One region of the Nesterenkonia xinjiangensis genome, then DNA from elsewhere that is predicted to be linked to it. Evidence: riboswitches for the same ligand, from Rfam matches in the RefSeq annotation. Region 1 holds a riboswitch; each other region holds the start of a gene.

Region 1 (3,888 bases):
CCCAGCAGACCCTCCCACCAGCCCGGCGCCGGGTCGGCGTCGGTGGCGGCGACGTGGGTGTCACCGGTGAGGGCGTGCGCGACCAGGATCGCGTTGTCCCGTGCCTCGTTGAGCGTCCCCCAGGTCTCGTAGGCCAGCTGCACCTGCGGCAGGGTGCCTCCGGTCTCGAAGGTGTGCTCGCCGACGTCGACGATGGCGAGCGCACCGGCGGGACGCGGTGTCGCGGTGAGCACCTGGGCGGTCATGGGGCGGGAACTCCTGTGTCGGTCCGGGTCGGCTGGGCGATGACGGTCAGGCGGGTGTGGATGAGACGCAGTGGTCTCTCAGGTTAGCCTCAGCCCACCGGAGCAGGCTCGGAGGCCGGCGTTTTCTCACTCTGCGGACCGTCGGCACCGGCCGGGACGGCCTTGGCCAGGGCCTGCTCGAGGTCGGCGAGGATGTCCTCGATGTGCTCCAGCCCCACCGAGAGACGCACCAGACCAGGCACGACGCCGGCCGCACGCTGCTCGTCCTCGGTCAGCTGGCGGTGGGTCGTCGAGGCAGGGTGGATCACCAGGGAACGGACATCCCCGACGTTGGCCACCAGAGAATGCAGCTCCAGGGCGTCGGCCACGGCCTGGCCGGCCGGGGCGCCCCCGTCGACTTCGAAGGCCAGCACGGAGCCCACTCCCTTGGGCAGGTACCGCTGCGCCTGTTCGAACCAAGGGCTCGAGGCCAGGCCCGGGTAGCTGACCCGCTTGACCGCCGGGTGCGCCTCCAGGTACTCAGCCACCCGCTGAGCGTTCTGCACGTGACGCTCCACGCGCAGGCTCAGGGTCTCCAGGCCCAGGTTGATCTCGAAGGCGTTGTGCGGCGAGAGGGAGGGGCCGAGGTCACGGAGCAGCTGCACCCGTGCCTTGAGGATGTAGGACAGGTTGACCCCAAAGACGCCGTCGGCACCGAGGTCCCGGCCGTAGACGAGGCCGTGGTAGCTCTCGTCCGGGGTGTTGAAGCCGGGGAACCTGTCCGGGTACCGGGTGTAGTCGAAGCCGCCGGAGTCGACGATCACCCCGGCGATCGCGGTGCCGTGCCCGCCGAGGAACTTGGTGGCCGAGTGGATGACGACGTCGGCTCCGTGCTCGATCGGGCGGATGAGATAGGGGCTGGTCAGCGTGTTGTCCACGACCAGCGGGGCACCATGCTCGTGGGCCACCGCCGCGACGGCCTCGAGGTCGAGGACGTCTCCGCGCGGGTTCGCCACGACCTCACCGAAGAAGGCCCCGGTGTTCTCCCGGATCGCGGCCCTCCAGGACTCGGTGTCATCCGGGTCCTCCACGAAGGTGACCTCCACCCCGAGCTTGGGCAGGGTGTGCTTGAACAGGTTCTGGGTGCCGCCGTACAGGGAGGGCGAGGCGACGATGTGCCCGCCTGTCTCGACGATGTTCAGCAGCGCCAGGGTGGCGGCCGCCTGGCCGGAGGAGACCAGCAGCGCACCGACACCACCCTCGAGTGCGGCGATCTTGTTCTCCACCGCCTCGAGGGTGGGGTTGGTCAGCCGCGAGTAGATCGGCCCGAGCTCCTCGAGGCCGAACCGCTTGGCCGCGGCCTCGGTGCTCGGGAAGACGAAGGAGGTGGTCTGCTGGATCGGCAGCGCCCGGGCGCCGGTCACCGGGTCCGGGAATGCACCGGCGTGGATCTGCTGAGTCTCGAATCGAGGGGCCTTGGGGGTCTCTGTGGTCGTCATGGGACGTGTCTCCGTTCAATGCGGTCGCGTGGCCAGGACCGGCATCGGAGAGACTCCGGGCACGAAGACCCGAGAGACTGCACCGCGTGGCGGCCCTGTCGCGAAGGACATGGTGGTGGGCCGCACTGTGATGTGTGATGGCCCGCGCTTGCCCCACCGCATGGGCGGCAGGGCCTGGTCGTCACCCGGGGCACCCCACCGCGAACTGGAGGGTTGCCGGCCAGCAAACCGGGGTTTGACGCTGGCACTCTTGACCTGCCCCATAGTGTGCCCTGATCCCCACGATCCGGCAAGTCTGTGTCCTCGCATGTCACCGTCGGCGCGGATCACCCCGCACCCCGGCACGCCCCAGCACTCTGTCAGCCCCGCCCTCCCGGATGCGGCGCGGGCTCCACCGCGCCGATGGGGCCGCCGTCGTCGCCGCCGTCGACCAGGATGGAACGGAAGGTCGGCTTCGCGAAGTCACCCCAGATCAGCGAACCGTCCTCGTCCCGCTCATACTCCCCGGGCGGGACGATGGAGACCAGATCCCGCGGCAGGACCAGCCGTTTGCCGCCCTCGGCCTGTGAACGGCTTCCGTCGAAGAGGACGTTGCTGGAATCGACGTCTCCGGCGATCTGATCCGCCCGGCCGTCGCCCCCGGAGTGCACTGAGAGGTTGCTGCGGAAGATCCCCTGGTCCTCCGGCTCGAAGTACGGGTTGGTGCGGAAGATGTAGTTGTACCGCACGTTGTCCACCGCGGTGTTGTTGGTCAGCGTCAGCCGGCCAGGGTTGAAGTTGTCGGAGAAGCCGTCGAGGTTGTTCGCGTACGCCAGGTTTCCGGTGAGCACATGGTCCACGGGAAGCCCCTCTCCGCCCACCTTGAATCCGGTGCCGATGCCGGAGCCGGCGTTGTACCCGTCGGAGAGCTGCCCGTTGTGGTGGGCGATGTTGCCCTCCATCGTGATGGGGAAGTTGGGGCCCTCGTTCGTGCGGTTGTAGAGGTCCCAGCCGTCGTCGATGTTGTGGTGGGCCACGTTGCCGCGGAACACATTGCCCGGGCCGACCCCGAGCTTGGCCGCGAAGCCGTCCGCGTTGATGTCAGCCGGGTCCCGGTTGTCATGGGCCTCGGAGTCCACGATGAGGTTCTCGGCGGGCCAGTCCTCCGGGGCTCCGCCGCCGGAGAGCTGGAAGCCGGAGTTGCCGTTGTGGCTGAAGATCATCGAGTCGACGACGTTGTGCGATCCCGAGGAGCGCAGCCCGTTGCCGGCCGAGCGGGTGAGCTCCAGGTCGGAGACGACCCAGTGGTCGGCGTCGAGCCGGATGATCTGCTGCAGCGCGGACCGGCCGTCCACGATGACCTGTGCGCCCTCGGCGGCGGTGAGGGTCTTGGGCTCCTCCACGGTGCCGGAGTAGGCCGGGCTGAGCGAGATGGTGCTCTCGGGCTGGTATTCGCCCTCCAGCAGCTCCACCGTCTGACCGGGCAGCACGTGCTGGACCGCCGTGTGCACGTCCAGAGGGCTCTGCTCCGTCCCCTCCCCGTCCGGCGTGCCGTCGGGCGAGACCATCAGCGGGGCGTCGTGGAACTCCCGGACGGTGACCTCGACGCTGCGGGTGATCGGAGTCAGGTCGGGGCCCTCCGCAGGGTGATAGGTCGAGCTGACCGTGCTGGTGCCCTCCGGGAGGTCAAGCTGCGCGGTGAGCTCATCCTCGGCGGTGATGGGTTCCCCGGAGATCACCGTCTCCCCGTCGACGGCGACGTCCACGGTGCCCGGATGGCCGGCCGAGGCGGCGAAGGGGTAGCTGGTGGAGCCGGAGTGCTCAGGAGCACGCAGGTCGAAGGAGACCGGGGTGACCGGCTCAGGCTGCTCCGGACGGGGCTGGGTGTCGGCGTCGCTGAGGGTCAGTGAGGCCCCGGAGAAGGTCACCGCCACATTCCGTGAGGCGAAGAACCCCACGGTCATCAGGTCGGGCTCGATGTCCTGGACCCAGTCCGCCCCGTCGAGCTCGTGGGTGTGGGTCTCCGGCTCGTCCAGATGCGTGGAGGTCGTGGACATCACGAACGAGTCGTCGGTGCGCTCCAGCCGCATGGTCACCGGCTCGTCGATCGTCAGGCCGTGCCCGCCGAGGTTCGTGGCGCGACGTTCGGATCCGACAGTCCCCCACGGCTCGGTCACCCCGGTGCG
Region 2 (3,888 bases), 550 kb from region 1:
CTCATAGGCCATGGTGCGGCTCAGGGTCCGGTTCTGCCGGGCGATCGGAAGTCGCCGCAGAATGATCCCGACCAGTCTGGTACGAGACATCGGCGGGATCTGCGGGGTGGTCGCGCCGATGAGCAGCGCGGAGATCAGCACGGCATAGTCCGGCAGCGGGGAATAGGCGACCCAGGCCATCACCAGCAGCGTGACCGTGCTGGCCAGCCCGGCGCAGAGGATCACGACCCGCTGCCCCCACCGGTCCGCGGCAGCGCCGACGAGCGGGGCGCACAGCACCGCACCCAGCCCCACCATGGCGGAGGTCAGCCCGCCCAGCCCCAGCGAGCCACGGGCGGAGACCACCAGTGTCAGCACCCCGACGACGATCATCGCGTAGGGGAAGCGCGCGATGAGCGCCACGGGGAAGTACGACGGGCCGGCCGCACGGAACAGGCTGGGGCCGTCATCGTGGAGCCCTGGGCGGGGCCCGTCCTGGCGGTCGGATTCGAGAGTTGTCATCATCACGCACCTCCTGCAGCGCACTCACTGATGCAGTGCCGCCTTGGCGCGCTGCTCGACGAGCGCCACCAGGTAGATACACAACTTGACGGAAATTGCCGGACCGGACGGTGTGAGGCCGTCCAGGCCAGCAGGACAGTCTACACGGTACGACGGCGGGCCGGAGAGTCGGGGTACATGCCCGAGAGAAGCGCGCCCGCGGCGTCGCGTGGCTTCCCGATCCAGGGAAAATGGTGGCCGGAGAGCATCGGACTGGAGTTGACCTCAAGCACGCGAGGGGCGTCCCCTTCGCCGTCGCGGGGCAGCAGCATGTCGAGCCCCACCAGTCGGAGGCCCGGGATCGCCCGCACGACCTTCTCCGCCATGTCGACCTCCTCTGCAGTCAGGTCATCAGTGGCGTCCATGGCGTCACCCCCACTGTGGATGTTCGAGTTGCGGCGGATCCAGACTCGCTGGCCCTCCGCAGGGACCATGCTCTCCGTGAACCCCTGCTCAGCCATCACCGACCGGCTGATGTCATCCAGCGGAACGTCCCAATGCACCGGGTTCTCCAACACCGCACGGGCGATGTTCTTGTGCGCCACGAGGTCGGCCACCGTGTGTTCCCCGTCACCGTCGACATGAGCCGGGATGCGTCGCGTGGCGGCCACCACCTTGCCATGCACCAGGAGCACACGGTGCTCCACGCCGGGCACGAACTCCTCCACCAGTACGCCCTCCGCAGCTGCGCCGACGGCGCTGAACGCCTCGCGGAAGGCGGCGCGGTCACGAAGGTCCAGGTGGACCTGCTCGCCTTCGCCTCCGTCGCTGGGCTTGATGACCACCGGCAGGCGGGGCTCGGCCCATTGCCAGGCCAGCTCAACATCCCTGGCTGAGAACACGGCGTTGTGCGGCGCCGGGACATCGTAGGTGCGGAGCAGACGGCTCGCGACGTCCTTGTGCAACGTGCAGCGGCGGGCCAGCGAGTTGTTGATGTTGGACCGGGCGGCGTCGAACCAGATGCGCCGGCCCTTCCACCGCATGGTCAGTCTGCTCTTCTCATCCGGCGCGATCTCAATGTCCCGGGCGAGAGCCTCCTGGGCGATGAGTGCATTGGTCAGACCGTGGGCGATGCCCAGAGACTTCAGGTGCTTACGAGTGGATGTGAGGTCCATGTGCTTCTTCCGGTCCGGCGTTCACAGGGCAGCCCCACGGGTGGAGTGACGCGGGCTCTTTGCCGACTCTACTGTCCCTGGTCCGCAGGGATGTGTTGCTCAGGAGGCGGAGGAGGAGACCTGCACCTGGACCGGCACCGGGTTGCGGAAGATGTCCATCACCGGGCAGTGCTCGTCCACAGTCCGCTGCAGCTCCACATAGCGTTCTGAGCTCTCCGGGCCGGTGAGCGAGACCTTCAGCCGGACCTCGGAGAACCCAGGCCGGACCTCGTCGGCTCCTCCGAGGAGACCTCGGACGTCGAGGTCACCCTCGGCCTCGATGCTGATGTCCTCCAGCTCGATCCCCAACTGCTGGGCGTAGAGCCGGTAGATCACGACCTGGCAGGAGATGAGCCCGGCCAGGGCGGCCTCCACCGGGCTGGTGCCGGCATCGTCGCCGGCGAGCGCGGCCGGCTCGTCGAGGACGAACTCATGCCGCCCGGAGGTGATCCGGGTGGCGACCGATCCGATGCCCTCCCCACGGGCGCGGAACACCAGCCCCGCGTGTGCCGGGTCCTGGTCGATGCGGCTGCTCCAGTCGCGTCCGGCCTTCTCCAGGCGCTGGGCGCGATCCTGGGCCTCCTGCTGCGTGTCGGTGTCGATGCTGGCGTACTGAGTCATGCGCTGGCCTCTCGATCTGCCTCGCGCCGCATCCGCCGCGGCGCTCTCCTGACGCCGGCCGGGGACCCGGCGGCGTCGAATCGTCCCCTGGGGGCACCCCGGTGCAGAGTGAGGGTTGCCGCCCCGCCGGCCAGGTCCGTGATGGCGGGTGCTCGTGATTCCTTCTCGAGCATCTCTGCCGCCGCGCCCCGGTGCAACGGTGATGTCACAGGGCGTCATCGGCCGCGGCTTCCGATGCATCGATTGGGCGATGTGATCGCTTTTGGACGCCGATTCGGGCCTCAGAAGCGTGCAAATCGCCCAATCGATGAAGTGGACGGGCTGGGGCACCTGGCGGCGGGCGGCGGAAGTCGTCAGGTCCCCACGTAGGCGGCCAGGTGCTGCCCGGTCAGCGTGGCCCCGGCCCCGCGAGCCGACTCCACCAGCTCCGCGGGCGTCCCCTCGAAGACCACCCGGCCGCCGTCGTGACCGGCCCCGGGGCCCAGATCGATGATCCAGTCCGCGTGGGCCATCACCGCCTGATGATGCTCGATCACGATCACCGTGCGGCCGGCGTCCACCAGCCGGTCCAGCAGCCGCAGCAGCTGCTCCACGTCGGCCAGGTGCAGGCCGGTGGTGGGCTCGTCCAGGATGAAGGTGCCGCCGTCGTCGCCAATGTGGACCGCGAGCTTGAGTCGCTGCCGCTCTCCTCCGGAGAGTGAGTTCAGCGGCTGCCCCACGGTCAGGTACCCCAGCCCGACGTCGGAGAGTCGCTGCAGGATCTTCCCCGCCGCGGGGATCCGGGACTCTCCCGCAGAGAAGAACTCCAGGGCCTCGTCCACGGAGAGGTGCAGCACTTCGCTGATGTTCTTCCCGCCCAGAGTGAAGTCCAGCACCGCGGCCTGGAACCGGCGGCCCTCGCACTCCTCGCAGGGCGTCTCCACCGTCTCCATCACGCCCAGCTCAGTGAAGACCACCCCGGCACCCTTGCAGGTGGGGCAGGCACCCTCGGAGTTCGCGCTGAACAGCGCGGGCTTGACCCCGTTGGCCTTCGCGAAGGCCTTCCGGATGGGGTCCAGCAGCCCTGTGTAGGTGGCCGGGTTGGAGCGTCGCGACCCCTTGATCCCGGCCTGGTCCACCACCACGACGCCGTCCAGCCCGGCGACGTTGCCGTGGATCAGCGAGGTCTTCCCCGACCCGGCCACCCCGGTGACCACGGTGAGCACGCCGGTGGGGATGTCGACATCGACCCCGGTGAGGTTGTTCTGCGTCGCCCCGCGGACCTCGATGACGCCGTCACGCGTCCGCCCGGCCTCCTTGAGGCGGGCGCGGTCGTCGAAGTGGTTCCCGGTCAGGGTCCCGGCGGTGCGCAGCCCGGCGAGATCGCCGGCGTAGACCACCTCCCCGCCCCCGGAACCGGCCAGCGGGCCGAGGTCGATGATGTGGTCCGCCACCGCGATCGTCTCGGGCTTGTGCTCCACCACCAGGACCGTGTTTCCCTTGTCCCGCAGGCGCAGCAGCAGGTCGTTCATTCGAGCGATGTCGTGCGGGTGCAGCCCGATGGTGGGCTCGTCGAAGACGTAGGTGACATCGG
Region 3 (3,888 bases), 160 kb from region 1:
GCTCTGATCCCGGCCTTCCTGGGCCTGGTACTGCTGGTCAGCGGCCTGATCGGCTTCAAGAACGCGAAGATCGGCATCCACATCGCCCTGGTGGTGGCGTTGCTGGGCGCCATCGGCACCTCGATGAACGTGATGCAGCTGGGCGCGCTGTTCGCCGGCGACGCCGAGCGGCCTGCCGCGGTCATCGTCAGCACCGTCACCTTCGTGCTGCTGATCGTCTACATCGTCGTCGGAGTGCGCTCCTTCATCCGTGCCCGGCGATGGAAGAACACCGAAGCCTGAGCCTCATCCTGCGGCGCGGAACTCGTCCAGCGCCGCCGCAGCGGGCCGCTCCGAGAACCTCGGGGCGGCCCGCTGGCGTCTCGGCGGACGTCGTCGAGGTCGCGGCTCAGCCGGGACTGCCGGAGCAGTCGAGACGCCCGGGCTCCATCTCGATCTCCTCGGAGTCCGTCAGTCCGGCGAACTCCGAGCCCAGCACGAGGTCGACGCTGTAGCCGTCACGATCATCGAGGTCGACCAGCGCTCCCGGAAGGTGCTGCTGCAGCGTGTAGGCCTGCCGCAGACCCCGTTCCCCGGCGCGGATGATGGCTTGGAAACCGGTGTCCGCGAAGTAGTCGTTGTCCACGGAGGCCACTCGGAACTCGCGGTCGGCAAGCTCCTCGGCCACGTCGCCGGCGAGTCCGGGCTCATTGGTGGAGTTGAGCACGATCACCGGCACCCGCTCGGGCACCACCGGGGACAATGTGCCGGTGGGGCAGTCCTCGCCGGCCGGGATCGAACCGCCGCCGATGAGGTCCACGTCGATGGTGCCGTCGATCATCAGCCAGCTGCCAGCGGTGATCGCACCCAGGACTCCGATGGTGCCTGTCGCGACGGCGATCTTCTGCCGCCGGGTCGCCGGCGCCGGGGAGCTGCTCATGGGTCCATCCTATTTCGGGAGGGCATCTGCCCGCGTCAGGGCAGCGCCGGTTCGCAGTCCAGGTCCGCGGCGAAGAGCCCAACGCCGTCCGCCTCCGCCTGCTCCCAGGCCTGCTCGACCGCGGCGAGGAACCGATCATTGGGCGGATAGTGCACCGGCGCGCCATAGCCGGCTCGTGCCATCTGCACGTTGAGCAGCACCTCATCCGCCCACACTCCGGCCAGCATCCGATCGTAGCGATCGGTGCGCTCCTGGTCGTACTCCAGGAAGACCTCGTCCCCCGGCGACACCAGGGTCTCCATGTGGGCGGAGGACTCCGGTCCCAAGCACTCGACCGGCTCCGTGGGGTGGACGGACTCAGGTGTGTCGATGTTGAGGAGCCGGATCCGCTCGTCCTGGCCGTCGAGCTCCACGATGAGGGTGTCGCCGTCGATCACGCGCACCAGGGTGCCGGCCTCGGCACCCTCCGGGCGCTCCTGCGGCTCCTCCGCACCGAGCCCCTGGAGCCAGCTGATCACGGCGCCGATGAGGATGACCCCGAGCACGGCCAGCAGCCACCACAGGAGGCCCTGACTCCCTCCGCCCCGACGCCCGCCGCGGGGAGCGGTGCGCAGCGACCGGCGCACGGTCTTGCGTGCGTTGCGGCGCATCGCATTCTTCAGATACCGATCGGGCATGCGCTCCACCTTATCCGGCGCCGCTGACGCGACGGAGGGCTGGCCGCAGATCGCCCTGAGCAGCGGCGAGCAGAGCCTCGCCGCCCCTGCTCCACCTGCGCGCGGGGGTTGCCGCGTCGCCACCTCATCCGCGAGTGCTCAATATGTTCATATATCGTCATTGTTCCCGTCGCAGGTTTCCGACCCGGCGCCCCCGTGCTAACGTCACAGGCACAGATGGATCACGAGAACCGGTCACAACAGCTCTGGCTTGGCCGGTCGGCAACCCTTTCCCGCGTGACGGGGTGCCCCAGATGACGATCCGGCCGCACCGGCCATCTTCACTGAGATGGCTTTATCTTCAGCGGCAAGCACGGCGCAGGGGAAGCCTCCCTGTGGCGCCTCATGAACGATGATGAACGCCAACACGGAGGACTCTCCATGCCTGTCTCGACGCCCTCTCCGGGCGCCGTCCGTCTGACGCCGCCTGCGACGTCGGACCCGTCCCACACCACATCCGTCCTGGTCCAGCGCACTCGGCGGAGGTCGCTGATCTCCTTCGAGGTCTTCCCGCCACGCCCCGCCACCGCGGGTCGGGATCCCTGGCGCAGCATCGAGCTGATGGCCGAGGCCGCCCCGGACTACTTCTCCGTCACCCACGGGCACAACCAGCCCGAGGGCGCGAACGTGGAGGTCATCCGCCACCTGCTGCGCACCACGCCCTCACCGGTGATGGCGCATCTGATCTGCGCAGGCAGCACCTCCTCCCAGCTCCGCGGCTCCATCACCGAGCTGCTGGACCTGGGAGTCCGGGACATCCTCGCGCTGCGCGGCGACCCGCCCGACGGCGGCAAGGAGTGGATCCACCAGCCCGGAGGCCTGAACCGTGCCGCGGAGGTCGTCGAGCTGGTCCGCGAGGTCGAGCAGGAGCGGCTGTCCCCGCCTGAGGGGCCCGGAGCTCGGCCGGTCTCGGTCTCAGTGGCCGCGTATCCGCCCTCCGGCACGGATCGGGATCATGCCGCCGACCTCCACGCCCTCTGGGAGAAGCAGGAGGCCGGCGCAGACTACGCCGTCACCCAGGTCTTCTACGATCCGGAGGACTACGCGCAGCTGGTGGACTCAGCCCGATCCCAGGGCATCCACCTGCCGATCGTCGCCGGCATCGCCCCGCTGACCAGCCCCAGGCGTCTGCGCCGACTGGAGGAGATCACCGGGGTCCCGGTGCCCCGGCACCTGGTGGACTACCTGGACGTCGACGACGCGGCCGAACGGCGCCGTCGCGGGGTCGCCGCCACGCTGAACCTGATCGACACGGTGCTGGAGCTCGGCTGCCCCGGGCTGCACCTGTTCACCTTCAACCAGCACCCCCCGGCGCTGGCGATCCTGGACCATCTCAGGATCCGCGACGCCGCCCGCCGACAGCGCAACATCTTCGACGCCGGCTGACCGAGGCCCCGCAGCACCTCCGGCCGGAGAAGACCCGGCCGCACGCCGGCTCCGCGACGCCGGGGCCACGCTCTCCCCAGTACGCGCAGCGCTGCCCAGCCACCCCGTCGGGCGTCCGTCCTGACATCCCCTCCTCACATCCCGCCCAGGCACGACCTGCCCTGACACATCGACAAGGAGTCACCATGACCACCGCACCGCCCACCCACGCACTGCCCCCCACCGTGCTCGGCTATCCGCGCATCGGTCCCGACCGTGAGATCAAGAAGGCCTTGGAGGCCCACTGGGGCGGCGGGGACGTCGCCGCACTGATCGAGGCGATCAGCTCCCACCGCCGCCGCACCCTGGACCATCTGGTGGGTCTGGGCCTGGAGGAGGACTCCGCGGTCCCCGCCGACGGCGCCGTCATCGATCAGGTCCTCGACGCCTCGGTCCTGCTGGGTCTGGTCCCCCGCCGGTTCCGCGACGCCGGATTCGCCGCCGTCGCCCCTGACGCCCCGGAGGGTCTGACGCTGATCTCGGCGCTGGCCCGCGGGACCTCCGAGGTGGAGCCGCTGGAGCTGACCAAGTGGTTCGACACCAACTACCACTACTACGTCCCGGAGATCGAGGCCGACGTCGCCTTCGCTCCGCAGGCCACGGCCCTCGCCGACCGGTTCCGGGCGTTCCGCGCGCTCGCCGAGCAGTCGGAGCGCACTGTGGGCGCGGCACCCCTGCCCCGCCCCACCCTGCTCGGCCCGGTCAGCTTCCTGGTGCTGGCCAAGTCCGTCGGCGCCGCCGCTGAGACCTCCCAGGCCGCTCGCTTCGACCGGCTCGAGGAGCTGGTCGGCGCCTACGCGGCCCTGCTGGGCGCCCTGCACGAGGCCG

What was found. A riboswitch is a leader RNA that binds a small molecule or an ion and turns the genes downstream of it on or off. The one in region 1 is predicted to bind S-adenosylmethionine.
Region 2: another riboswitch for S-adenosylmethionine. It lies ahead of HNR09_RS08965 (OsmC family protein); the one in region 1 lies ahead of HNR09_RS11355 (O-acetylhomoserine aminocarboxypropyltransferase/cysteine synthase family protein).
Region 3: another riboswitch for S-adenosylmethionine. It lies ahead of HNR09_RS10700 (methylenetetrahydrofolate reductase); the one in region 1 lies ahead of HNR09_RS11355 (O-acetylhomoserine aminocarboxypropyltransferase/cysteine synthase family protein).

The regions. Positions count from the first base shown of each region.
Region 1 covers NZ_JACCFY010000001.1:2,514,712-2,518,599, reverse strand. Annotated here, with positions in the region: gene metX (homoserine O-acetyltransferase MetX) at 1-245, opposite strand, end outside; gene HNR09_RS11355 (O-acetylhomoserine aminocarboxypropyltransferase/cysteine synthase family protein) at 335-1,723, opposite strand; SAM riboswitch class IV at 1,863-1,979, opposite strand; gene HNR09_RS11350 (right-handed parallel beta-helix repeat-containing protein) at 2,083-3,888, opposite strand, start outside.
Region 2 covers NZ_JACCFY010000001.1:1,961,972-1,965,859, reverse strand. Annotated here, with positions in the region: gene HNR09_RS08975 (MFS transporter) at 1-504, opposite strand, end outside; gene HNR09_RS08970 (ATP-grasp domain-containing protein) at 642-1,655, opposite strand; gene HNR09_RS08965 (OsmC family protein) at 1,755-2,315, opposite strand; SAM riboswitch class IV at 2,356-2,475, opposite strand; gene HNR09_RS08960 (excinuclease ABC subunit UvrA) at 2,669-3,888, opposite strand, start outside.
Region 3 covers NZ_JACCFY010000001.1:2,355,576-2,359,463, reverse strand. Annotated here, with positions in the region: gene HNR09_RS10715 (hypothetical protein) at 1-282, shown strand, start outside; gene HNR09_RS10710 (LytR C-terminal domain-containing protein) at 389-919, opposite strand; gene HNR09_RS10705 (thermonuclease family protein) at 955-1,596, opposite strand; SAM riboswitch class IV at 1,816-1,955, shown strand; gene HNR09_RS10700 (methylenetetrahydrofolate reductase) at 2,017-3,021, shown strand; gene metE (5-methyltetrahydropteroyltriglutamate--homocysteine S-methyltransferase) at 3,207-3,888, shown strand, end outside.